DNA from 4 places in the uncultured Holdemanella sp. genome. Region 1 is predicted to be linked to each of the others. Evidence: riboswitches for the same ligand, from Rfam matches in the RefSeq annotation. Region 1 holds a riboswitch; each other region holds the start of a gene.
The links. A riboswitch is a leader RNA that binds a small molecule or an ion and turns the genes downstream of it on or off. The one in region 1 is predicted to bind thiamine pyrophosphate.
Positions count from the first base shown of each region.

Region 1 (5,752 bases):
TCCTGCACCAATCGCATGAATTGTACCAGACTTAATAAAGAAAACATCTCCCTTATGTACTGGAACAGCTTTTAACACGTCTAATAAAGTATTTTCTTGAATTCGACGCTCAAATTCTTCTTTAGTAATTTCTTTGTCTACACCAAAATATAAAAATGAATCTGGTTCACAATCTAAGATATACCACATTTCAGTCTTACCATATTCATGTTCAACACGAAGTGCATATTCATTATCCGGATGAACTTGAATCGATAATGGTTGTTTGGCATCAATAAATTTAATTAAGACAGGGAAAAATTCAAAAGTATTTCCTTTTGTTCCTAAAACACTCTTTCCCTTTTTCTCTAAATATTCAGGGAAAGACAGGCCTTCATATTCTCCACTAGCTACAATACTTGGGCCATCTGGATGCACAGACAATTCCCAGCTCTCCGCAACTGGATTCATATCTGTTTTTTTTCCATAATTTTCTTTTAGTTTAGTCCCACCCCAAAGATAATCTTTAAATGCAGGATTTAACTTAATAATTGCCATCTTATGTACCTCATTTCTAGTTCTATTATAGTTAGTTATTCATATAATGTCTACTTCTTCACACTTCTTAAAACAACGTCTATATCAAGACTAAATATCATTATCTAAATGATATCAATCCTGCATATATCTATATTTTTTTCAACTTAGCTAGAAGATGGATGCGAAATTCACATCCATCTATTAAACTCTATTTTTAAAGTCATTCTAGAAATCTCAAAGATTTGTTCTAGTGTCTAAATGTTCTTCACACATTTAACTACGCCTAAGCTTTCATCAACAGCCTTTCAATCGACTCTTCACTTACTGAGAAGATCGATGCGATACTTGATATACTGAATCCTTTGTCTACCATTGTTTGATACATTTCAAGTTCTTTTTTCTCACTACCCTGTTCAATTCCTTGTTCGATGCCTTTTTTTATCCCTTCAGCTTCCCATTCCTTTGACTTTACTTCAAGCCATCTCTTTTCAGCTTCACACATTTCAATCTTCTCCTTTTCCTCTAATTCTTCTAAATCCAACCATTCTACATCCGTCAATGTCTTGACGACTTTTAACACACTGCTTTTCACAAGCCCAAAGCCATTGATCGTTCCTTCATAAATAGATTGATCATAAATACTTCGACATATGTAGAATAGATTATACACATCTTCTTCATTAAAATTATATGAAGTATTCCCTGCGATTTCAATCAGATTCATTTGGTAGTCATGAAAATAGGATTCAAACCTTTCACCCACCTCTACTAACTCAGAAAGCTTACTAGCTGCATTCCAAGGCTTTTCGCCTGTATAAAATACTAGAATGTGCACCATGGGTAGTTTTTCTTTCGTTTTATTCTTCTTTGACTTCTTTAACATTCGATCATAAGCTACAAACTCATATGCAGCCGCTCTTACAACCATCGAAGCATCCACATAACTTTGATTCTCAATAATGAATGCACTATAAAAATTTCCATCATTATACTTACGAATTACATCCACATGCTTTTCTAGATCCATATTTGAATCATTCATCTCTGAATCAAGTTCCATACAGTTTTCAGGTTTAAGAACTCTTTCTCCATCAAAGAAGTACGCATTAAAGAAGTCGACAAAATAGGCATTGTTTTCTAGAAATTCTTTCATTGTTTTATCTTTTGATTTATTCATGTGATTTCATCACCTCCTATCTCATATACGAAATAAATTGAGGTTTTTCAAAAAAAGATGCATATTTTGATAATTTCACATAATTCAATCTGATTTCACAACATTTACCAAAGTTATACTAAATTTATGACAACAAGGAATGTTATTCTATAAGTGCCTTAAAGATAAGGCAATGAATATAGAAATAAACCAATATTCATATCTCTCTCCTAAAAAAAATAATAAACAAAAAGAGACCATTCTAGACGCCAACACTAGAATGGTTTCTTTTTATTATTATTTATATTCTGTTGTATATTCATTGTCTATCGCAAACGAATGATCCATAGGTCCTGAGCCTTTGCCCAAATCTAGCATTGCTTCTAATGCGCCAGAAATATAATCTTTTGCACGTTTTACCGAAGCATCTAAATCAAATCCTTTCGCAAGATTTGAAGCAATCGCACTCGATAAAGTACATCCCGTACCATGAGTATTTGAATTATGAATACGTTTTCCTTTAAACCAAGTAAACGAATCATTTCTATATAATAAATCATTCGCATCATTAATTTGCCTTATATTCCTTTAGTTTCTCTGCAATCATTTCTATCAAACCAGAACTTGACACCATTCCAATCTTTACGGCATCTGGATAAATATCCGTAAATATCTCATCTAACTGTTCACCTAAAAATTCAGGCGTTACATCCATAATACCTGTTACTCCCAAAGTATTTTGCGCTGTTAATGCCGTAATTGCACTTGTCGCAAATACATGGTTAGCACACATCGTCTTAATGTCTGCTTGAATTCCTGCTCCTCCACTTGAATCACTTCCCGCAATTATCAATGCACTTTGCATCTAAATCTCTCCAATCTTTTATTTTAACTACTTTAAACCCAGCTTTTCTTGCCACATCTATACAATAGTCTGCATCCTCAAACACAACTATATCTTTCGGACTTTGTTTTAAAGTACTAGCACAAGCCAAATAAAAATTCGGATCATCCTTTGGCTTATTCACCTTTGAACAAGTTATAATGTCTTTAAAATAATCTAGAACCCCAAGTCTTTTTAACGCAATTTTTACAAGCTCTTCATCACAACTCGTACCAATCACATTCATTGAATCAAAATGTGAAATAAAATCTTTAAACCCAGGCATAAGATTCACTTCATACTTGTAGAAATCGGATATAAGATTCAACACCGAAGAAATGATTACTTCCTCTGATTTATTGATTTTATAATGCTTCTTTAAATACTCTGCACTTTGCTCTAAACTCATTTTGGAAACAATTTCATCAAGATTTTCTTCTGGAATCCTATCTAAACTTTGTATATATCGACTCGCCAAAGTATTCCATACTTCCATTGAATCAAGTATTGTTCCATCCACATCAAAAATAGAATAATTCATTTTCTCACCATTAAGAAAAAAGCTGCAGAAAACCAATCTGCAGCTCACTATCAAAAAGATATAATTCCCTACGTTGGCATTATCCAAATCAGGTTATTGGGTCTAGGACTAACCTACTCTCAGCTTAAAAGCTCCCCTTTTTTAACAGCAATATTATAAGTCTTTCGTTGCGACTAAATCAACACCCGTACCACAAATATCAGAAACAATCACATCTTTGCGATGTACAGGTGCCTTAACTACCACACGGTTCAATTCCTTCATCACATCAAAAATCTTTTCCTTTGGAATATCCCCATTGGTTTTCACACTCAATCTCTCAATCTCAGCACCCACAATTTTTACAGTACTTGTCACAACACGAATTGGGTGCGTACACTCTTTCTTTCCATAGATTGCACCTCTAGGACAACCATTTCCAGTTACTTTATAATCATTTTCTTCATCAACTTTTAAATGACAACCCTTAGGACATGTTATACAAATTAACTCTCTCATTACGCATCCTCCTCAATAGATACAACCAATTCTTTATCTGCTTTTTCAAGCAACATCTTAGGAATTGATACCTTCTCCATTTCACTTGGAATCACATGCTCTTTTTTAAACCTTGCGATTACAGTATCCCCATCCTTCACGACAATATTTACCTGTTGTGTCGGTCTTCTTACACGGAAAGAAAGTTCAACACTTTTTTCTACATTGTTTTTACGAATATATTGCGGAACCACATACGAAATATTATTTCCATTTACCGTTCTAACAACATGATCTTTAGGTACTTCCCCATTTAAAATATATTGACCAGCACCCATTCCAGCCTTTTCACTTTCCAAACTTACAAAATCCACAAGATCATGCACATGCACAACATTACCTGAAGCGAATACTCCATCCATAGAAGTCTCCATATTTTCATATACAACAGGACCATGTGTTCTAGTATCCATTTCAACACCTAATCCATTTGATAATTCATTTTCCGGAATTAATCCAACCGACAATAAGACGCAGTCACAATCAAATTCCATTTCTGTTCCTTCGATTGGATTTCTATTTTCATCCACCTTAGAAACAACAACCTTTTCTACTCTAGACTTACCCACAATATCTGTAATTGTATGACTTAAATACAATGGGATATCATAATCATGTAGGCACTGAACAATATTACGATTCAAACCATTCGAATAAGGCATAACTTCAACAACTGCCAAGACTTTTGCACCTTCCAAAGTCATTCTACGAGCCATAATCAAACCAATATCACCACTGCCCAAGATTACAACTCTTTTGCCAGGCATATACCCTTCAATATTCACATATCGCTGTGCAGCACCAGCCGTAAACACACCCGAAGCTCTAGTACCTGGAATCGCAATCGCACCACGCGTTCTTTCACGACAACCCATATTTAAAATGATAGATTTAGCCTGAATCATTAAATATCCATGAATACTACTTGAACAATACACCATTTTATCTGGAGTAATCTCTATAACCATTGTATCCAATAAAATATCAATATCTGTTTTATTAACTTCATCAATATATTTACCTGCATATTCAGGACCTGTTAACTCTTCTTTAAAGTGGTGTAACCCAAAACCATTATGAATACACTGATTTAAAATCCCACCAAGCTCCTTATCACGTTCAATAATCAAAACGGATTTTGCACCATTTTGTCTTGCGGCCATTGCGCTCGCAAGCCCTGCAGGACCGCCTCCAATAACTACCACATCATATCTATTATTCATCGCCATTCTCCTTTGTTCTTCCGCACAAAATATAAGAACCATTCTTATCTAACATAATATCAAGTTGACTAACACCTAATTCTTTGGCAAGAATCTCTTGTACTCTAGGACCACAAAAACCTGACTGACATCTTCCCATACCTGCATTGCATCTACGTTTGATTCCATCTAAACTCACTGGTTTTGGACTATGGCGAATCGCATCAATGATTTCTCCTTCACTGATAGTTTCACAACGACAAATAATACGACCATATTCTGGATGTTTTTCAATATATTCCTTTCTTTGTTCATGTGACATTTCTTTAAAACGAACCATTTTTCTTGTAGAAACATAATCCTTTTTTAAATTTAAGAAATAATCTTTTTCCTGCATCATTCTTACTATATCTAATGCGATTGCACTCGCACTACTTAAACCTGGACTTGCCATACCCGCAATTGAGAAGAAATTATGTACATCTTTATCTTCGCCAACAATAAAATCTTTTTTATCACTTCTTGCACGCAAACCTGCAAAAGTACGAATGTTTTCTTGCAGTTTCATATTCGGTACAGATTTCACCGCATTTTCACGAATTGTTTTTAAACCCATAGACGTTGTTGAATAATCATCTACTGTTGTATTTGTACTTGTAGGCCCCACAATCAAATTTCCATCGACTGTAGGAGCTACCAACACGCCCTTACCAATTTTTGTAGGACACTGGAAAATCACATGATGAACCAAGTTTCCTTGTGATTTATCCAATAAATAATACTCACCCTTATTTGGCGTAATCTTATAATCTGTCTTTTTAATTAAACCTGTCACATGATCACACATTACACCTGCACAGTTTACAACTAATGGAGCTTTATACTTATCATTCACAATAAAGATATCTCCATCT
Region 1 covers NZ_CATVYQ010000023.1:2,057-7,808, forward strand. Annotated here, with positions in the region: gene Q3907_RS05565 (type I phosphomannose isomerase catalytic subunit) at 1-537, opposite strand, end outside; gene Q3907_RS05570 (Rpn family recombination-promoting nuclease/putative transposase) at 803-1,696, opposite strand; partial or broken gene Q3907_RS05575 (hydroxymethylpyrimidine/phosphomethylpyrimidine kinase) at 1,973-2,540, opposite strand; gene Q3907_RS05580 (HAD family phosphatase) at 2,509-3,099, opposite strand; TPP riboswitch at 3,148-3,247, opposite strand; gene Q3907_RS05585 (DUF1667 domain-containing protein) at 3,253-3,597, opposite strand; gene Q3907_RS05590 (NAD(P)/FAD-dependent oxidoreductase) at 3,597-4,859, opposite strand; gene Q3907_RS05595 (NAD(P)/FAD-dependent oxidoreductase) at 4,852-5,752, opposite strand, start outside.

Region 2 (5,752 bases), on a different contig from region 1:
TTGTTGCGGATATAAGAATGAAGGAACAAAAGATTTAAAAGTAAGAGAATGGACATGCCTAAAATGTCATTCAAATCATGACAGAGATGTAAATGCATCCATCAATATATTGATGCAAGGCATATTAGCAAATTAAAAATAAACAAAAAGAACCGCAGGAACTGCGGGGATAGCTCGGTAAGAAAGGTTTCAAAAGAAATCTGTTCCCAAGAATCTCGTCACTTCAGTGATGAGAGGTTCAATACGTGTATACTTACTATATTTCAGCACACAAGCTCAGAAGTGATTTACTGATTTTGTTTCCACTATCCGCTTTCACCAAATGTCGGACTCTTTTATTAGTTTCTTAGCAAAACAGCGCTCTTCGTCATTGCCTTTGATACTTCAACTATACTGAAGCAAATATGTACCGTCAATATAAAAAGGATCGAATCAAGTCCATTTTCAAGAATTCCATTCCATCCTTTTTCATTTTTTCATAAATCTATATTTTAATTGTTCTTTTTGATAATCTTGTGAATTACAACACTTAACAGAATTGTAATGATCATACATGGAATTGTATTTCCAACAGGTGTATCAATCTGCATAAAACAGCGATACACAACAAATCCGACAAGCCATAATACAAGATTCAGTACATCAAATTCTACATTTCTTTTATCATTCTTTAAAATAAAGAAATCAGCAATCTGGATTGCAATCATAGGAGCAAATACAGAACCAATCAAATACAGAAAATCAGTAATATTATCCATTGGATATACAATTGCCGCAATTGTACCAACAACAGTTACAACCATTGCTACGTGTTTTCCATTCCACTTTGGCACGATAGATTCATTAGAAATACCTGCAGAATAAGCATCCAGGAATGTTGTTGTAACCGTAGAGAATACAATGATCAATAATCCCGCAATACCCAAACCTGCTTTCAACATGATCTGTGCAATATCATATTCTCCTGTAAATAAAGCCGCACCTAAACCAATCAAATACATCCAGCAGCTAACGATTCCATACACAATACTACTAACTAAACTAGCCTTCACAGGATCTTCCGCTTCACGTGTATAGTCACTGATCAAAGGCAGCCAGCTCAAAGGCATCGCAATTGCAAGTTCAACACCTGCACCAAACGTCATTGCTTCTGTACATACAACTGCACTGTTTCCATCAAAGAAGATAAATTTGCTAAGCATTAAAGTCAAAACAAATAAAGCAACCATCGCAACTGTATTGATTTTTCCAAGGTTTGTAATACCAACACCAATCCATACAAGAATCAAGATACCAATAATCAAACACCAGATCCATGCACCTGTATGCATAATACCATCTGCCGCAAGTGCACCATCATAAATCATGATTGCTGTCCATCCAACAAGCTGCAGTACATTTAATGCCGCAAACAAAAGACAACCTTTCTGTCCAAAGCTCATCTTTGTAGAATCCATCGCACTTAAGCGCATTTTCCCACCAATAACACCAGCCAGGAACAATAAGATACAGCCAATGACATGTCCAGCCACAATGGCTAAAATACCATTTTTCAATCCTAAAGGTGCAAGATATGTACCTGTCAGTATTTCTGCAATAGAAACACCTGCACCAAACCAGATCAATGCATTTTCAAACAAAGAAGTTTTTTTCATTGAACATTCTCCTTTGCATATTCATTATCAATTGCGAATGAATGATCCATTGGTCCAGATCCCTTACCAAGATCAAGCATTGCATTCAATGCTCCAGAAATATAATCCTTTGCACGTTTTACGGATGTATCCAAATCATATCCCTTTGCAAGATTGGATGCGATAGCACTGGATAATGTACATCCTGTTCCATGTGTATTAGAGTTGTTAATACGTTTTCCATGAAACCATGTATATGCGTCATCTCTATACAACAGATCATTTGCATCATTGATTTGATGACCACCCTTTACCAGAATTGCACATCCAAATTTTTTAGAAATTTTTTCAGCAGCGATAATCATTTCTTCTTCATTTGCAATCTTCATATCCGCTAGAACTTCTGCTTCTGGAATATTTGGTGTAATGACTGTTGCTAAAGGCAACAATTCTTTTTTCAATGTTTCAATTGCATCATCACTAATAAGTTTTGCGCCGCTTGTTGCGACCATCACCGGATCCACAACAATGTTAGCTGCCTTATATTCCTGCAGTTTTGAAGCAATCATATGAATCAGATCAGAACTAGAAACCATTCCAATCTTCACAGCATCTGGATAAATATCTGTAAAGACTGCATCTAGCTGCTCCCCAAGAAATTCTGGTGTTACTTCCATAATTCCTGTAACACCTAATGTATTCTGTGCCGTTAGTGCTGTAATTGCACTCGTCGCAAATACGTGATTTGCGCACATTGTTTTGATATCCGCCTGGATACCAGCGCCTCCACTGGAATCACTTCCAGCGATTGTTAATGCTGTTTTCATTTTCTATCTCCTTCCTGCATTACTTTTTTAATGCGACATAAGGTGGTGCCCCCAATTTGCCGCCATATTCTAATCAAAAAACAAAAAGCTGCAGAAAAACCTAATCTGCAGCTAACATACAATAAAGATATCATCCCTACGTTGGCATTATCCAAATCAGGTTTCAGGGTCAAGGTCGAACCTACTCTCAGCCACTCAGCTCCCCATTTTTCAACATGTTTATTATAGTTCCTTTGTAACAAGTAAATCAATAATCATTCAATAATCTTTGTTGGTGATTTTCTCTTTTTGACTAGTCCTATTTATATGCTAACATCAAATAATATAGAGAGAATGTTCCTAATGAGAAATTGAATATGTATTTTATATCTAATATTATTATTAGTTTGATAAATAATTACTCGTTCGATTTCCGCTTTTTCAAATTGGTAACATATCACTGGTTGAATCTAAATATGTTTTCAAGTCTTTATAACGCTTGGTTTGTTCGACAAGCATACTTAATTCTTCATAAAAGAATTGTTTATATTTCCCCATAGTATTATCGATTATAATAGGTACTTTATTCACTATAAAATAGGATAGTTCATCATTGTCAGTTTGATATTTATATTTCAAAATGAAGTAGTTCAAAAGATTTTCGTATTGGCTATCACCTTTGTATACTTCTTTGGATTGTATAAAGGATTTAAGTTGATTGATTTTATTTGTCTTTTGATAAGAAATGCATAAATCGATACCTACAATATTCGCATAAGGGGAATCCATAGCTATATATTGTTCAAGATAATTTATGGCTATGTCGTACATATCAATTCTAAAGGCTTGTAGACCGATATTCTTTAGAAGTTGAGATATTTTAATTTTAGGTATGTTTGAATTGTGTGCTTCTACTATATGATTTATTTGAGAAACTAATTTTTCAAATTTTTCTTTTTCTGTATTTGAAAAGGCAAATCCTTTTAGAGAATAAATGTCGAGAAGACGAATATAATTGTTTTTACTGGAATATTCCTCTTCTAAATCTTGACAATAATCAAGCATTTCAGACAATTTGGATTGATTATATAAAATCATCATATGGTTTCCACGATTAATCATGCTGTTTGAATTTTTAAAATCAAAGTAGGAAAAATCATAAATTCCACTAATTGTTCGTTTCTTAAAAACTAGATCTATCATGACTTCATAGAGGTTAGAATTGATAATGTTTTTTAGGGAAATAATATATTCAGTGCTTTGAAGAGTCGGAAGTTCAAATGAGGAATAATAGGTGTAGATCCATTTGAAACACTCGTAGTATTCATGAAAGAAAATGTATTCTTTGAATGGATTTAATTGTTTTATATAGGATTCAGAGATGGATATAAGCTTTTCTAAATTATAATAATCGCAAGCATTTAATAAATCAGAAAAAATGGAAGTTGGCAGGAATTCTTCAATACAATAATCCGTATTGAATTTTAGATTCACCTTTTTTAGTAATTCTTCATAAATAGAATCGTTTTTAATAATAACACCCTGTTCTATTTTACTAAGTGTTTGTCGAGTGCATATTGGCTCATTATACTCATTTAACAAAAAAGAATTTTGTGATAGATGTTTAAATTGTTGAGTTCGATATAGATGGATTAGGTATCCAATTTTCTTTTTATCGGAATCATTGATCTTTAAATAATACATAGCATTCCTCGCTTCATAATTCACTTAATTTTAACACTTTTCATATTTGTGTAGAAGAATCAATTTTTGAAGCTAATTGTTAAAAAAGAAAGATAACGGGATGTGGTAGGTATATACTATTAAATTAAGTAGGGGATGGATGAGAATGTGTCGATATATATTGAGAAATAAAAAATATTTTATAGGTACATTGTGTACTAGTTTATTTGCGGGGGTTGTACCTTTGTTTTTGGCGTATGTAATCCAATTAATATCGGATGTTGCATTTAATAATCATTTTGAAAAAGCGGGTACATGTCTTTTTGCAAGTGTTTTATTTCTTGTATATACATTGATGACGACCTCTATTAATTCAATAATGAAGTCAACTTATAGGAAAAAATTAAAAACAGATTTGGATGAAGATCTCTATTCTAGTTTGATGAATCAATCGTATTCTACGTTTAAAAAAGAGAAGATAGGAAATCAGTTATCTCTATTTACCAATGATATAAAAATGGTAGATGAATATTACTTTTATCCAATATTAAGTATGATTGTCGATATCATTGTGTCTGTTATTATTTTAATATACATTCTTCGCATCCATGTATTTGTAGGACTCATGATGGTTGTGATTGCAGTAGCAACACTTTTGGTGCCGAAGATGATGGAAAAAAGATTGAAAAAGTATTCGAACCAATTGTCTTCTTATTCAGGTATATATAATTCAAAATTAAAGGAGATATTTCAAAATTTCGATATCATATTGGATTTGGGCGTTCTAAAACAGTTCGTGGATAAAGGAAAAGAATGGATTGAAAACATGGAATATAAACAAAAAAATGTAAATATGGCAATATCTTTGACGGGAAACTGGGCTAATTGTATTGCGGCCACTTTTCAATTGATTTTCATGTTGGTGATTGGATTGATGATATTATATGGACATTTAGATATGATATATATGATGCCAATTGTAAATGTTTCTAATAATTTTACTTCGAATTTAAATGATATTTCAAGCAATCTTGCTGGATTTAAGTCGGTGTCGGACGTGAATTCGAAACTACTGAATATTATCGATTCTCATGGACAGGCAAATAAGTTTGTATCAAACTATGATGGAAATATCGATTTGGAACATGTATCTTTTGGCTATACTGAAAGTAAGATGATTATTGATGATTTATCTTTCAAATTTGAAAAGGGGAAAAAGTATGCGATAGTTGGTCCGAGTGGTTCCGGAAAATCTACAATTTTAAAATTGATTTTAGGATATTATCCAGTTCAAAAAGGAAATGTGAGTGTTTTGGATTCTAAGAATGTTTCTATGATTCATCAGGAAAGTCATATATTTGATGACACGATTCGAAATAACTTGAATATGGAGCTTGTACAAACAGATGAAACACTGTTAAAATGTATGAAATTTGTAGATTTACCAGAATTTAAATTAGACCAGAATATTTGTGAGGACGGAAGTAATCTTTCTGGTGGGCAAGTTCAACGAATAGGGATTGCGCGTACAATCGCACATTTAAAAGAGGTACTTTTGTGTGATGAAATAACAGCAAGTCTAGATGCACAGACGGCCATCGAAATTGAAAATCGAATATTGGATTTAAA
Region 2 covers NZ_CATVYQ010000062.1:104-5,855, forward strand. Annotated here, with positions in the region: partial or broken gene Q3907_RS09690 (zinc ribbon domain-containing protein) at 1-136, shown strand, start outside; gene cytX (putative hydroxymethylpyrimidine transporter CytX) at 492-1,655, opposite strand; gene thiD (bifunctional hydroxymethylpyrimidine kinase/phosphomethylpyrimidine kinase) at 1,652-2,461, opposite strand; TPP riboswitch at 2,578-2,677, opposite strand; gene Q3907_RS09705 (hypothetical protein) at 2,882-4,144, opposite strand; gene Q3907_RS09710 (ABC transporter ATP-binding protein) at 4,290-5,752, shown strand, end outside.
Region 2: another riboswitch for thiamine pyrophosphate. It lies ahead of thiD (bifunctional hydroxymethylpyrimidine kinase/phosphomethylpyrimidine kinase); the one in region 1 lies ahead of Q3907_RS05580 (HAD family phosphatase).

Region 3 (5,752 bases), on a different contig from region 1:
ATACTTCTCTTTTAATACTCTAGAAAGCATTAAAACAAGTAAGCATGAAGCTAAAGTCAAATAAATACCGACAATCAATATCGCAACAATATTACTTGAAGAATTTACCGATTCTTCCATAGTTACGGCAACCAAATAATTGCCATGTTTTCGAGATATACATTTACATTTTTTATGATCCAATACGATTCTTTGCATCTTAGATGATGCATTTACATTCGTTAATGTATTTCCAATCTTTGTACGATTCGTAGCACCCTCAATTTTTTTCGTTTTCGTATTTACGACAAAAATTTCCATACCCTTATATACAGGCATATCGGCTACGACATTTGAAATTTGGTTTTGTTTCAACTCCTTTAAAAGACGCTTTGGCGTAATACCCACTTGAACCATATGCGTCTTCGACTCATTCCAAGTGATCGCATACATCATCTTTTTAGCTTCAGCCGTATTTGGTGTGACATCCTGGCATAATGTTAAATCATAATTGTTTAACATTTGTTTAAAGAAAGCCATTTGTTCACCTGAATCAAAGCTATATCCAAAATATTTAGATATCGAACCTGAATATATCGTTCCCGTATCATCAATCAAATGAATTTCATCAACAGACATCAAAGATGCGATCTTTTGAAGTTCATCAATATCATATTCCACTTCCGGCTTAGCATCTACAATATAAGATATGGCCTTAGCACGAACAATATAATCATCTTTTAAAGATTTGACAAATTCACCTTCACTCGAATCATTCTTATCAATAACCGCAATCACACGATCCAATAATACATTGGATGTTGTTTGTGCATTTTTATCGTTCACATATTTAAGAATACACGTTTCAAGTATAAGAGCTACGGCAACAATGGTGATTGAAAGTATTAATATTTTTCTTTTCCTCATACTTATTATTGTAGGTTATATTTTACAAAAATAAAAGTGGCATTTGTTATGCCACAATTTTTTGAATTGATTGTATTAATTCTTCAGCCGCCTTTTTTGTATCCTTTTGATCCATAATGGCCGATACAACACAAACCCCTTGAATAGGACTTTTTTCTAAAACAGAAAGATTATCTTTATTTAATCCTCCAATCGCACAAACTGGAATATTGACAGCTGTACAAATATCATTTAGTGTTTCAACACTTGTAATCTTTGTCTTCACATGCGTCTTTGTCGGATAGATGGCACCACAACCTAAGTAATCAGCACCATCGGCTTCTGCTTTTTTGGCAACCTCTACTGTTTTTGCGGTAGCCCCAATAATACAATTTTCACCCATAATTTTACGAGCAATGGAAATAGGCATATCTTCATTTCCTAAATGAACACCACATCCTACAGCCATTGCGACATCGATACGATCATCAATAATTAATGGAATATGATAAAAATCAGTAATCTCTTTTACTTTTAAAGCGAGTTCATAATACTCTAAAGTCGACTTATTTTTTTCACGAAGCTGAATGATTGTTGCGCCACCAAGACATGCTCCTTTTACTTTATTTAAGAATGTTTCTTCATCATACCCATCTGAATTAGTAATAAAATATAATGTATAATCTACTTTTTTCATCCTAACACCTCAATTTTAAACAAAGATTCATCAAAACTAGTAAGCTTATAGATTTCATCCATAAAATGCATATGGAAAGTTCCTGGACCATTACACTCTGTCTTTTCTGCCGCTACCTCATAATAACAAGTTGCCTTTACACAAGCATTAAGCGGTGGAAAACTAGCCAAAAATGTAGCAATCGCAACATTTAACATGCATCCTGTTCCTGTAATTCTTGAAAGCATGTCACAACCATTTGAGATTAAATTCACTTCTTTACCATCTGTAATGACATCAATTTTACCGCTACACACAACTACACAACCAAGATTTAAAGCCATATCTTTTAGCCACTTACAACTTTCATAAATATTCTCTTCATCTTGAATATCTGCATCTACACCATGCGCATGACTTGTCATTCCATAAAAAGCCTTACACTCACTGATATTGCCTTTAATGACGGTTGGGCAATATAAAGAAACAAGTTCTTTGGCATAATTCAATCGAAGTGTTGAACAAGCCACTCCAACTAAATCTAAAATGAATGGAATTTTATTTTCTTTGGCACACTTAGCACTAATCATCATAGACTTAGCTCTTACATCATCAAAGTTACCTAAATTTAATGCCAAAGCCGCAGAATGGCAAGTGATATCATCAACTTCATCGGGGTGACAAGCCATAATTGGCTTAGCCCCCAAAGCTAATATAAGATTTGCACAATCATTAATTGATATCGGATTTGTGATACAGTGAATCAAATTATTTGTTTGTTTCAACAAATTTTTGCACTCCTAACTTTCTTTGAATATTTTCTAGGATACCACTACGAGACATTGACTTCAATAGAACATACGCAATACTTCCACCGATAATTGTACCCATTAAAAAGCTAGGTACATAGAACATCCAAGTAAGTCCAGTTCTACCCCATAAATAAGTCATTACTGGATATGAAAGAACAGAACCAATTAAACCAGTACCAATGATTTCACCAAGTACGGCAGCCCAGATTTTTCCTTTACTAACACGATATAAAATACCAGATAATGTAGCTCCAAAAATAGCTCCCGTTAAAGCCAATGGTGGAATTCCCATTACAGCCATACGAATTAAACCAATAGCTAAAGCACAAAGAAATGAATACCAAGGCCCCATAAATACAGCCATTGTGATATTAATAAGGTGTGCCATAGGACACATTCCTTCCACACGTAAAATGGGTGAAATGACCACTCCAACAGCTACCATCATTGAAAAAAAGACTAGGCTTAATAAGTAATTGTGTTTATTCATAATACTACCTCCTACAGATACAGATGGCCTAGAAAACACGCAAAAAACCATCTGTGGTTTCGGTATTAGACAAACAGTCCTCTCTCATCCTGTCAATTCAGGCTCCCTCGCTTGTTTTCTATACTCTAGGCGCTCCCCTACAGTAAGGTAGTAAAATAAAAAGACCTGCAACGTAAAAAGACAGGTCAAAAACACATCTATACTTCCTACGCCGGCATTATCCGTCAGGTTTAATGGGTCGAAGTCGAACTTCCTCTCAGCAATAGCTCCCCAGATTTATTTACTACATTTAGAATTTTAGTACAAAACAATACAAAGTGCAAGCCAATATGTAATCAATCATGAAACAATACAAAAATTATTTCTTATCTATCTTCTTATTCTATATGTTGTATTTATTATTCAAAACCATCCTATCTCAAGATAATTAATGCTTATTTTAGCTTTTCAACAACTTTTAAAAACTTCTTCTCATTCATAACATCATTCGTTACATAATCACCATTGTAAAATAGCGCATATGTGGTGATAGGTGTTGGCGCATTTTGCGCCTTTTCTTTTGTATCTAGATGAATCGCTTTAAATTCTATATTTTGTTTTTTTGAAACATTCTCGATAATCGGAGCATACTTCGCATTAAAAGGACATTGGCTTGTATAATACAAGACAAAACCAGACTCTTCGATATGACATTCTTTCGCACAAGATTTAAATTTAGGTGCATCCGAATCATTAAAAGCTAAATACCACAATTGTATTCCATTGCTCGCTTCATCACACACTTTAAAACCTTTATATGTTAAAAACTTAGGATCTGCAAGATACGGCATTTTCTTTTTACTAGATAAGATACAAATTCCATCCATTCCCTTCTTCTTGCTGCCCTCAATACACATATTTAATAATTCATTGGAATATCCATGTCCCTTTAAAGATCCAGAAACCCATAGACAATCAATATACATATAATGATCTGCAGTGAGTGGAATCCACGCATTGTTTGCCGGAATATATTCAATAAAACATTTCCCTCTTACACTTGATTTAATAAAGACAAGACCTTCTTCAAAACGACAAGACAACCAATCTTTCTTTGATCTTACTTGAACATCTGAATTATTACTTATGGCACAACAAATGTGTTCTTGTTCTATATTTTCTTTTGTGACATATACATAATCCATGATTCAACACCTCAAAATCAGTATACTAAAAGAAGTTGAAATCAATCAACTCAAAATTACTGTTTATATCAGTTTCATCTTAATGATTCATTATCAGGTATTCGTGTAATTTAGTGTCAAAAATCGATAAAAATACATCGAAAATTATACGATTATTTTATATATAATCACGCTAAACAACACGTAACATATAAAGGAGTTGAAATCAATCAACTCCTAAGTGTTTTATTTATCGAATTTAATGACAGCCTGTGCAGCAGCAAGTCTAGCGATTGGTACACGATATGGTGAACAAGATACGTAGTTCAATCCAACTCTATGACAGAATTCAATACTTGCTGGATCACCACCATGTTCTCCACAAATACCTAATTTAATATTTGGACGAGTACTTCTTCCAAGCTCTGTAGCCATCTTAACAAGTTTTCCAACACCTCTTTGGTCTAAGTGCGCAAATGGATCGGATTCAAAGATTTTCTTGTCATAGTAATCTTGTAAGAATCCACCTGCATCATCTCTTGAGAATCCAAATGTCATCTGTGTCAAGTCATTTGTACCAAATGAGAAGAATTCAGCTTCTTTTGCGATTTCATCTGCTAATAATGCAGCACGAGGAATTTCAATCATTGTACCAACATGATATTTCATGTCGAATTCTGATTCTTGAATCAACTTGTCAGCTACATCACATACAACTTTTTTAACATAACGAAGTTCTGCAACATCACCAACTAATGGAATCATGATTTCAGGTTCAATCTTCCAATCTGGGTGTCTTTCATTGACAGCCAATGCAGCTTGAATAACTGCAGTTGTCTGCATTTCAGCAATTTCTGGATAAGAAATAGCCAAACGACATCCACGATGACCCATCATAGGGTTGAATTCGTGTAAGCTAGAAATGACAGATTTCAATTCATCTAAACCAATATGCATATCTTTCGCTAATTGAGTAATGTCATAAGAATTTGTAGGTAAGAATTCATGTAAAGGTGGATCCAAGTAACGAATAGTCACAGGAAGACCTTCCATAGCTTCATAGATTCCTTCAAAGTCACTTCTTTGCATAGGCAAGATTTTTTCTAAGGCAACACGTCTTTGTGCAGCCGTTTTAGAAACAATCATTTCACGAACCGCTTTAATACGATCACCTTCAAAGAACATGTGTTCTGTACGAACTAAGCCAATACCTTGCGCACCAAATTCATGAGCTTGTTTTGCATCATGAGGAGTATCTGCATTAGTACGAACTTTTAATGTACGTCTTTCATCCGCCCAGTTCATAAAACGTTCAAAGTCTCCTGAAATACTTGCAGGAACTGTTTTAATAGCACTACCATAGATATTTCCTGTTGACCCATCTAAACTGATCCAATCTCCACGATGATATTTCACACCGTCAATTTCGAAATATCCTTCATCATCATGCATTTTAATATCACCACAACCACTTACGCAGCAAGCACCCATACCACGAGCTACTACAGCAGCATGACTTGTCATACCACCACGTACAGTTAAGATACCTTGAGATACGTGCATACCTTCAATATCTTCTGGACTTGTTTCTAGACGAACTAAGATGACTTTGTGGTTACGACTTGCTTCTTGGATTGCTTCTTCAGCACTAAATACGATTTGACCACAAGCAGCACCTGGACTTGCTGGAAGTGCTGAAGCAATTGGCTCGGCTTTCTTTAATTCA
Region 3 covers NZ_CATVYQ010000001.1:37,822-43,573, reverse strand. Annotated here, with positions in the region: gene Q3907_RS00225 (GGDEF domain-containing protein) at 1-906, opposite strand, end outside; gene thiE (thiamine phosphate synthase) at 953-1,582, opposite strand; gene thiM (hydroxyethylthiazole kinase) at 1,579-2,349, opposite strand; gene thiW (energy coupling factor transporter S component ThiW) at 2,330-2,863, opposite strand; TPP riboswitch at 3,050-3,146, opposite strand; gene Q3907_RS00205 (YoaP domain-containing protein) at 3,298-4,047, opposite strand; gene ppdK (pyruvate, phosphate dikinase) at 4,273-5,752, opposite strand, start outside.
Region 3: another riboswitch for thiamine pyrophosphate. It lies ahead of thiW (energy coupling factor transporter S component ThiW); the one in region 1 lies ahead of Q3907_RS05580 (HAD family phosphatase).

Region 4 (5,752 bases), on a different contig from region 1:
GTTACAGGATGATAAAAAAGTTAAATGGAAATCAAATCAAGATGATTGCGATCATTGCGATGTTTATGGATCATTTCGCAACTACATTTTATCCGAATTATGAAAAATTCTGGTGGCTTTTATTGATACATTTAATTGGACGAGTGGCAGCACCTATTATGTGGTTTATGGTGGTTGAAGGTTATACGCATACGCATAGTTTAAAGAAATATTTAGAAAGATTATTGATTTTTTCAATTATCGCTCACTTTGCGTATAACTTCTGTTTTGGCATATCTTTGATTCCATTTAAAGAATCCTTCTTAAATCAAACAAGTATTATTTGGCCACTATTCTTATCGGTGATTGGTTTATGGGTAGAAGATCAAGATTGGAAAGATGTAAAGAAAATAGGTTGTATTCTAATTCTTTGTTTGTTGGCATTTCCAAGTGATTGGTCATGCTTTCCAGTTCTTTGTACAAACCATATTTACAAAAATCAAGGTAATTTAAAAAAACAAGTATTAGGTATGGCCTTATATATTTCCATGTATGTAATAGTCTATTGTTTATGTATTGATGTAGTTTATGGTTTGTTGCAGTTTGGAATTGTTTTAGTATATCCAATTATGTCTTTATATGATGGAACAAGAGGAAAGAGTACATTTATGAAATGGTTCTTCTATTGGTTCTATGTGGGACATTTAATTTTGTGTGGATTGATTCGTGTAATGATGTAGAGGAAAAACATGTATGAGTAAAAAAGTACGTAGAGTGCCAGTTATTCTGGATGCAGGAGAAATTAAAGATTTACCACAAGAGGATATACAAATGATTTTAAGAGGGGCAGATGAATTGATTTCGACTGGTGGAAGAAGTATGCTGGCGAAAATATTAAAGGGTTCAAAGGATAAAAAGATATTTGAACATAAACTAAATGAATGTCCTGCTTATGGATATTATCAAGATATGAAGTTGGATGATATCACAAAATGCATTGATTGGATGATCAAGAAAGATTATCTCAGAATTGAGTACGATTATCGTCTACCTTTATTGGTGTTTTCAGATAAAGGATGGCAAATCGAAAAAGAAACCTTTGCCCAAGAACTTTATCAGAAAATCTGTTTAGATGTAGAAGAAAAAAAGGCTCGTGTTCTATTTGAGATGAAAGAAGTAAATAGACAGGTTGTCATGCGTGTGCTTGATAAAATAGAGAAAGATGGAACAGAGGAATTTCTACCTTACTTAGAAGCATGGAAGATGTTGGAAGTAAAGAAGGTTGCAGCAAGAATTGCAGAAGTAGAAAATAAGATAAGTAGGCGTATATAGAGGTGCAAAATGAAAATATTAATTTTTGGGATGGGTAACATTGGAAAGAGTACTGTTGGTGAGTTGTTGGCAAAGAAAATAGGTTACGATTTTATCGATATGGATACGAAAATCAAAGAAAAGTATGGAACAATGCTTGGTTTTCAAGATGAATATAATGATCAATATGAACGGGATGAATTGCGTGCAGAAATGATTTCTTCTTGGATTCAAGAAAATGAAAATGTAGTGATTGCCTTAAGTCCTATTGCGTATTTAGATGCATATGAAGATTTCTTTGAAGATTCAGATATTATTTGTTTCGACTTAACGGATCGAACAGAAAATATTTTTAAACGCTTGGTATTCACGGATGATAATGATAATCTTTTGCACATCCCACAATCGTATCTAAATAAGCATAAGGCATATTATATGCGAGAAATACAGGCGGATTTTGATTATTTCCATACTTTATATGCATCAAAAATGGATTCGATTTCAATGGATGGTAAAAGTTTAGATGAAATTGTAGAGGATATATGCCAGAAATATAAATTAGTCTAAGATTGTGATATAATCGATGGGCAAGTAAAAACACACATGACAGGGGTGCAATTGCTGAGAAAAACCCTTATTACCTGATCTGGTTAATTCTAGCGTAGGGAGTCATATCGATTGATAGTGGCACTCTAGGGTGCCTTTTTTATTTTGGAAAGGAGGCAATAATGAAGAAAAATCGTAGAATTGTCATGCCGTTGCTTGTGTTTATTCTAGTGATTGGTAGCTGGGAATTATATGTTCGTGCATTTGATATTTCACTTTATATTTTGCCTAGCCCATCAAAAATCATCAGTACTCTTATTGAGAATATGGATATTTTGATGCAACATTCACTTGTTACATTGGAAGAATCTGTTTTAGGACTGTTGATAAGTACTTTCTTTGCGATAGTGATTTCCATTGGTATGGATCTATCCAAAACATTTAAGACAAGTATTTATCCATATTTAATTGTGACACAAACCGTTCCCATTATGGTTTTAGGACCTTTATTTTCAATTTGGTTTGGATTTGATTTGTTGCCTAAAATCTTGATTGTTATATTTATGTGCTTTTTTCCTATTGCGATATCCTTTACGGATGCTTTGTCGCAAGTGAGTGAAAAAGAAATCAATTTATTAAAAAGTTTTGGTGCCAATCTATTTCAAATCTATAAAATTGTTAAGATTCCTTCTGGTGCCATTGGCTTATTTTCAGGATTAAAAGTAGCGGCTACTTATTGTGTTGGCGGAGCTATTGTAGGTGAATGGCTTTCAAGTAGAGCAGGACTTGGCTATTATATGCTTCGTGTGAAAAATGGGTATATGTTAGATAAAGTTTTTGCGTGTGTATTGATGATTATATTTTGGAGCATCTTATTGAATTTAGGGGTGTCTTTATTGGAAAAAATATTGTTTCCACATTTACGAAAAGGAGAAAGAAAATGAAAATTTTAAAAGCAATGTGTGCAGCTGCAGTTGCGTTAAGCTTAGTTGGCTGTGCTCAAACATCAAATTCAGATGACAAATTGACTAAGGTTACATTGATGTTGGATTATACGCCAAACACAAACCACACTGGTTTTTATGTGGCAAAAAACAAGGGGTATTATAAAGAAGCTGGTTTAGATGTAGATATTATTGAACCAGGTGATAATGCGACAACTTCTATGGTTGCAGCCGGAAAAGCTGATTTTGGCGTTTCTTACCAGGAAGATGTTACATATGCCTTAACTAGTGAAGATCCACTTCCAATTAAAACGATTGCGACAATTATTCAACATAATACTTCTGGATTTGTTTCTTTGAAGAGCGCAAACATCAATTCTGTAAAGGATTTTGAAGGAAAGACATATGCAGGATGGGGAGCACCAAGTGAAGAAGCCGTTATTAAAGCGGTTATGAATGAAGCGGGTGCTGATTTTAGTAAATTAAACATTGTAGGATCAGACGGATCTGGTATTGCAGGACTTAGTGATGAAGTAGGAAAGAATAAAGTGAATCTTGGATGGGAATTCTATGGTTGGGCTATTATTAAAGCGTTACAAGATGGATATGATTTAAACTATATGCCTCTAGCTGATTTAGATAGCCGTTTGGATTACTATACTCCAGTAATTATCACAAACAATAAAATGATCAAGAAGAATTCAGATACAATCAAGAAGTTTATGGAAGCTACTAAAAAAGGATATGAATATGCGATTGATCATCCAAGTAAAGCAGCTGAAATTTTACATGATGATGCTTTGACAGATACAGATTTGAAATTCCTTAAGGAAAGCCAAAAATACTTAAGTAGCCAATATGCAAAAGATGCAGATACATGGGGTGTTATGAAAGATTCTGTATGGGATAATTATACAGATTTTATGTATGAAACAGGATTGATTGATCACAAGATCGATGCGAAAGACCAATATACAAATGAGTTTGTAAAATAATGAAGCTACATGTTGAAAAACTAAATCTTGAATTTTCTGGAAAAGAAATATTGCATGATATTTCTTTTTCTATTCAAGAAGGAGAATTTGTTTCTATTCTAGGTCCGAGTGGTTGTGGAAAATCTACTATTCTAAATGTATTAGCTGGATTGATTGAAGATTATTCAGGACAGCTTTTTGTAGATGATGAACGTATTAAAGGTGTCAGCTCTCATTTTGCGTATATGCCGCAAAATGATTTGTTGCTTGAATGGAGAACCATTTTAGATAATGTATGTTTATATGGTGAAATCAATCATGATAAATCTATGAAACAAAGAGCTTTGAAAGAATTTGAGACATTTGGCCTTTCTGGATATGAAAATGCATATCCTTCTAGTCTTTCAGGAGGTATGCGTCAAAGAGCTGCCTTTTTAAGAACTTCCTTGTGTAAGGCAGATATTCTTTTGTTGGATGAACCATTTGGAGCTTTAGATGTCATTACTCGTAATGATATGCAAGATTGGTTGTTACAATTAAGAAAAAACTACAATCGCACGACTTTATTAGTTACACATGATATTGATGAAGCTTTATATTTATCCGATCGTATTTTGATTTTATCGAATAAACCGAGTCATATCTTGCAGGAAATTGATTTATCCAAAGAGAAGAAATCAAGAGATTGGTTATTTTCTCAAAGTGTTTTAAAAAAACAAATCTATGAATTGTTGAAGGGTGAAAATCATGCATGATGCACATTATCATTATTCAAAAGAAATAAATGCGCTACAGAATGAATTTGATATTTCTGGTATTTGTAACGTCGCAAATGAAAAAGAGTTTGAATTGGTTCAACAAAAACATTTATTCTATTCTTGTGGAGTACATCCTTGGAATGCAAGTTTAGATACCTTTGAATTTATGCTTCCTTTGTTAAAAAAGGCACCCATTATAGGGGAAATTGGCATGGATAGTGTATGGTGTGATGTAGATTTAAAAATTCAAAAAGAAGTATTTGAAAAACAACTTCAGCTTGCACAAGCATTAAATAAACCCGTTATTCTTCATACAAAGGGTCAGGAAAAAACGATACTTGAATTGATTCGTAAATACCCAAATACATATGTTGTACATTGGTATGGATGTATGGATTATGTCAAAGAATATGATGAAGTGGTATCTTATTTTACGATTGGTCCTTCCATTGGAAAAGAAGAGGAAGTAACTCATTTGGTAAAACAAATATCTATGGATAAATTACTTATGGAATCCGATGGTATTGAAGCTGTGAAATGGGCTATTGATAATGATGATTATATAGTTGCTTTAAAAAATGAAATTACTCAGGTTGCTTCGTTAAAAGATAAATCGTATTCTGAAGTCGAAAGGATTTTGGATTATAACTTTTCAAAGTTAACAAAAAAATAGGAGAATTGCTTCTCCTATGCTAGGCAGTCATTGAATTGTCTTTTTATTTGTTCTTCATCCATATTCTTTCCGATAAAGACTAATTGGTTGATTCTATCTCCATATTCTTCATCCCAGTTTTGAGCAAGTTGTGGATTGGCCTTTAATAAATCTATTTGATCTTGTTTTGGTGCTGACGCAATCCATAATGAGTCTTCTTGAAGGGATGTCAATTTACCAGCTTGTTCAAATAAGTAGGCCGAGTCAGGTTGATTATCAAACCATACATAGCCTTTAGTACGAATGACATTGGGATAGTTGTTTAATAGATTTGTGAATTTCTTTAAATCCAATGGCTTTCTTGTTTGCCATACAAAAGTAGAAATACCATATTCTAAAGCTTCGCCAACATGTTCATGATCATGATGATGTTCATGTTCTTCGATTTCATGAAGCCAGCCAATATTGTTTTGGGCTTTTTCATAATCAAAGTTATGTGTATTTAAAAGTTCTTCCAAATTGACCTGACCAAAGCTTGCCTCAATAATTCCTGCATCTTTGCATAGTTTATGAATGACAGCCTTGATT
Region 4 covers NZ_CATVYQ010000007.1:13,839-19,590, forward strand. Annotated here, with positions in the region: gene Q3907_RS02280 (DUF975 family protein) at 1-12, shown strand, start outside; gene Q3907_RS02285 (TraX family protein) at 9-719, shown strand; gene Q3907_RS02290 (RQC-minor-1 family DNA-binding protein) at 733-1,311, shown strand; gene Q3907_RS02295 (shikimate kinase) at 1,321-1,857, shown strand; TPP riboswitch at 1,889-1,975, shown strand; gene Q3907_RS02300 (ABC transporter permease) at 2,019-2,780, shown strand; gene Q3907_RS02305 (ABC transporter substrate-binding protein) at 2,777-3,775, shown strand; gene Q3907_RS02310 (ABC transporter ATP-binding protein) at 3,775-4,509, shown strand; gene Q3907_RS02315 (TatD family hydrolase) at 4,502-5,185, shown strand; gene Q3907_RS02320 (GTP-binding protein) at 5,200-5,752, opposite strand, start outside.
Region 4: another riboswitch for thiamine pyrophosphate. It lies ahead of Q3907_RS02300 (ABC transporter permease); the one in region 1 lies ahead of Q3907_RS05580 (HAD family phosphatase).